One region of the Methylobacterium sp. A52T genome, then DNA from elsewhere that is predicted to be linked to it. Evidence: riboswitches for the same ligand, from Rfam matches in the RefSeq annotation. Region 1 holds a riboswitch; the other holds the start of a gene.
What was found. A riboswitch is a leader RNA that binds a small molecule or an ion and turns the genes downstream of it on or off. The one in region 1 is predicted to bind thiamine pyrophosphate.
Positions count from the first base shown of each region.

Region 2: linked by a shared signal. The riboswitch ahead of thiO (glycine oxidase ThiO) and the one ahead of thiC (phosphomethylpyrimidine synthase ThiC) in region 1 are both predicted to bind thiamine pyrophosphate.

Region 1 is NZ_JBKFBI010000001.1:11,485-13,875, forward strand. Features, by position in the region: gene ACLBYE_RS00065 (alpha/beta hydrolase) at 1-674, opposite strand, end outside; TPP riboswitch at 799-904, shown strand; gene thiC (phosphomethylpyrimidine synthase ThiC) at 976-2,391, shown strand, end outside.
Region 2 is NZ_JBKFBI010000002.1:13,862-16,252, reverse strand. Features, by position in the region: gene ACLBYE_RS00840 (glycosyltransferase) at 1-56, opposite strand, end outside; gene ACLBYE_RS00835 (retropepsin-like aspartic protease family protein) at 455-961, opposite strand; TPP riboswitch at 1,195-1,323, shown strand; gene thiO (glycine oxidase ThiO) at 1,388-2,391, shown strand, end outside.

The sequences.
Region 1 (2,391 bases):
GCCAGCTTGGCCGGCACCACCGTGTCGTCGCGGCCCTGCACGATCAGCACGGGCACCGTCCCGTCGCGGATGCGCAGGTCCGAGCGGTACGTGTCGCGCAGGAGCCAGATCGGGGCTAGCGGGACATGCAGCCGCACGGTGTGGGTCATCGAGTCGAACGGCGCCTCCAGGTACAGGCCGATCGTCGGCACCCGTTCGGCGACCGCAACGGCCACGGCGGCCCCGAGGGAGTGTCCGTGGAGGAGGATCGGCGCCCCGGGCGCCCGCGCCCGCGCGGCCTCGACGGCCGCCAGCCCGTCGCGGATCAGCCCGTCCTCGCTGGGGCTGCCGGTGGATCCGGGATAGCCGCGATAGGCCACGGTGAGCACGCCCCAGCCGCGCGCCCGCCAGGGCTCCGCGGCGAAGCGGGCCGCGTGCGGCTCGGGGCGGGACCCGTTGCCGTGAAAGCTCACGACGACGCCGCAGCCCGGCCGCGGCGGCCGCCACAGGCCGTGCAGGGTCTCGCCATCGGGGGTCGCGACCGTGATCGTCGCGAGGCCCGGCGGGATCGTCCACGGGTTCTGCGGCCCGAAGGCGCCCGGATAGAGGAACCGGCGCTGCCCGAGCGCGAGCGCGGCGCAGGCCAGCCCGCAGAGGAGGAGCGCGGCGAGCAGGAGGCCGGCGATGAGGCGCATTGCGGTGCGATCGCGGTGCGATTGGGTGCGGGAGAACGCGTGCGTTCGGACGAACGGTTTCGGGGATGTGTTTTCTAGGGCGCTCGGTCAGCATTGACAAAGCCGTCCGCGGGCCCGAGTCTGGAACCGTTCCGAGGGGGGCCCTGAAGAGGGCTGAGATTGGGCACGCTGCCCTGACCCTTGAACCTGATCCGGCTCATACCGGCGGAGGGACGGGAACCTGCGGTCGCATCTCGCGCGACCTCATCTCATCTCGGCCATCGCGTGGACCGGACCGCTCCAGCACGAGGAGAGGCCCACGATGAACGCACCCGTTCTCCCGAAGGACGTGAAAGGCAGCCCCGAGACCGTGACCACGGGTCCGGTCACCGGATCGCGCAAGGCGTACGCGAACCCGGCCGGGCGGCCGGACATCCGCGTCCCCTATCGCGAGATTGTCCTCTCCGATCCGAAGGAGGAACCGGTGCGGGTCTACGACCCGTCGGGCCCCTACACCGAGACCGATGCCCGCATCGACCTCAATGCCGGCCTCCCCGGCGTGCGCGAGCCCTGGGTCGCGGCCCGCGGCTACGCGGCCGTCGCGCCACGCGCGGTGAAGCCCGAGGATAACGGATTCGCGGGCGACAAGCTCGTGGCCCCCTGCCCCGCCGAGCGGACCGTCCGCAAGGCGGCCCCGGGCCAGATGGTGACACAGTACGAGTTCGCCCGCGCGGGGATCATCACCGAGGAGATGATCTACGTCGCCCACCGCGAGAACGTCTGCCGCGAGGCCATGCTCGCGGGCGCCGAGGCCGCGCTCGCCGACGGCCAGAGCTTCGGGGCCTCGGTCCCGCCCTTCATCACCCCGGAATTCGTCCGTGACGAGATCGCCCGCGGCCGGGCGATCATCCCGGCCAACATCAACCACACCGAGCTGGAGCCGATGGCGATCGGCCGGAACTTCCTGGTCAAGATCAACGCCAACATCGGCAACTCCGCCGTGACCTCCTCGGCCGCCGACGAGGTCGAGAAGCTCGTCTGGTCGATCCGCTGGGGCGCCGACACGGTCATGGACCTGTCCACCGGCCGCAACATCCACAACATACGCTCGTGGATCATCCGCAACAGCCCGGTCCCGATCGGCACGGTGCCGATCTACCAGGCGCTGGAGAAGGTCGGCGGCGACCCGCTGAAGCTCGACTGGGAGGTCTTCAAGGACACGCTGATCGAGCAGGCCGAGCAGGGCATCGACTACTTCACCATCCATGCCGGCGTGCGCCTCGCCCACGTGCCGCTGACCGCGCGGCGCGTCACCGGCATCGTCTCGCGCGGCGGCTCGATCATGGCCCGCTGGTGCCTCGCCGGGCACCGGGAATCGTTCCTCTACGAGCGGTTCGACGAGATCTGCGACATCATGCGGGCCTACGACGTGTCGTTCTCCCTGGGCGACGGCCTGCGCCCGGGCTCGATCGCCGACGCCAACGACGCCGCCCAGTTCGGCGAGCTGGAGACGCTGGGCGAATTGACCAAGATCGCCTGGGACAAGGGCTGCCAGGTGATGATCGAGGGCCCCGGCCACGTGCCGATGCACAAGATCAAGGTCAACATGGAGAAGCAGCTGAAGGAGTGCGGCGAGGCGCCGTTCTACACCCTCGGCCCGCTGACCACCGACATCGCCCCCGGCTACGACCACATCACCTCGGGAATCGGCGCCGCCATGATCGGCTGGTTCGGCACC
Region 2 (2,391 bases), on a different contig from region 1:
GGACGAACAGAATCGAGGCAACGCCGGATAACTTGGGCCTCATCCTTCACGATCATGGACAAACAGATCGTCGATCCGCGATTCTTCATGCCGGAGCCGTCCCATCGTGCGCTCACGTGTCGGATGCGCAGTCATGAACGCTCCTAGCATTGCCGGATTGCGCTGACAAAACAAACATATGCTTAGCCAGAATCTGGATTAAATATCCGTGGCGCCAGATAATCGGCGCTTTCAATATAAATAACCCGCTTCCATGGTCATATAACTGCAAATACGTGGGACCGATAGACTGATCCAGCGGGTCAGGAGCCGCCCGCCATCGGGCTGGCACGGGGCTCCAACGCCGTAGGTCATCGCGCGGGAGTTGGCCCCGCAGCCGATTTCTTGGTGCAAGTCCGGGGGATCCCCACGGGCGCACCGCGGCTAGGCAGATCAGCCTCGATCTCCGGCCGCTTCAGCCCCTGAGCGTCATCGTGCTGCCGGAGATGCCGAAATCGCGCAGTCGCCTGAGGAACGACATGCCCAGCAGGCTGGTCGACAGGAGTCCGCGCGGGATCACGACCGCATCGACGTCCCGCACCGTGATCGATCCGATCTGCACGATGGCGATCCGGATCGGCGCGACGCGGACCGTGCCGTTCGCGGTGTTCCAGACGCGGGTGAAATCGGCCGGAGCGACCCGGATCCCGATCCGCGCGGCGTCCTCCTCGGAGAACGCACAGGCACTCGCCCCGGTATCCACCATCATCGGCAGCGAGCGGCCGTCCAGCAGCGCGTTGACGTAGAAGTGGCCGTTGCGCCCGGCCTGGAGAGCCACGCCGGCGGCATCGAGTGCGGGAACCGGCTCCGGCGGCGGCGTGACGGCGAGGGCCACCGGCGCCGGCCGCATGCCGTCGCGCAGTTTCAGGGCGGCCGTGACGCCGAGGAAGCCGAGCAGGCAGATCAATAGGATTGCGCGCACGCGAGTCCGCCCGTGACGTGGAGTGCCGGCGACCGGAGACGTTCCGGAATCCCGGCGATGAGATGCCAGACCGGTGAAGGGATGGTGCGCGATCGCGGTCGCCGCCGCGGCGCGCGCGCCGATTCCGCTCCGCTTGGTGTCCAGATCGTCACCGGGATCATCGGATTGTCGCGGGAACGACCGGACGGTCGCGGCGCGGGGTTGACCGGCAGCGGCCGTGGAGCCACATCTGCGTCTGTTCCAGGGAGATCCCCGGCAAGGGGCTGAGAAACCGCTGGCACGTCCGTCAGGACCTGCGGCGCGGAAATCCTTCGAACCTGATCCGGCTCATACCGGCGTAGGGATTGGACCGCGGCCGCCCGAAAGGCAGGCCACAGCTTCTCACCGAAGCGCACGGCCCGATCTCCGCGACGGCAATCCGCGGAGATGATTGTGCCCCTCGACCGACCCGCCTCACCGATCGGCCGCCGCCGCAACCCGGACGGCAGCGCCGCGCCGGCGACCCTTCCGGCGCGGACGGACGTCGCCGTGGTCGGCGGCGGGCTGATCGGGCTGTCGATCGCGTGGCGCCTCGCCCGGGCCGGCCGCGCCGTGACTGTGCTGGAGCGGGACACGATCGGGGCGGGCGCGAGCCTCGCGGCCACCGGCATGCTGGCCCCGGCCGCCGAGCACGAGCCGGGCTCCGACCCGCTGCTGCCGCTCGCCCTGGACTCGCTGCGGCTCTGGCCCGCGTTCCGCGACGCCCTGGAGGCCGAGTCCGGCCGCGCGATCGACTACCGCGCCGACGGCACCCTGGTGCTGGCGGTCGGCCGCGACGAGGTCGAGCGCCTGCGCTTCCGCTACGACCTGCAGCGCCGCTCGGGGCTCGAGGCCACATGGCTGCCGGGCAGCGAGGTGCGGCGCCTGGAGCCGGGCCTGCGCCCCTCCGTCACCGCCGGGATCCACTGTCCGCGCGACCATCAGGTCGACCCCCGTCTGGTCATGGACGCCCTCACCGAGGCCTGCCGCCGCGCCGGCGCGATCCTGGCGGAGCGGACCCCCGTCACCGCCCTCGACTGGTCGGGCGGCCGCGTGACCGGGATCCGCGCCGGCGACCGCGTCGTGGCGGCGGAGACCGTCATCCTCGCCTCCGGCGCCTGGAGCGGGGAGGGCGGCCTGCTGCCCGACGCGCTCGCCCTTCCGGTCCGCCCACTCAAGGGCCAGTCCCTGGCCCTGCGCACCACCGCCCGGACCGGTACCCTGGCGCGGATGGTCTGGACCGAGCAGGTCCACATGGCGCCGAAGAGCGACGGCCAGCTCATCGTCGGCGCGACCGTCGAGGATTGCGGCTTCCGGCCCGGCGTCACCGCGGGCGGGCTCTACGCCCTGCTGGAGGGCGCCCGCCGGGTGCTGCCCGGCATCGAGGAGATGGAGGTGGAGGCGGTGTGGAG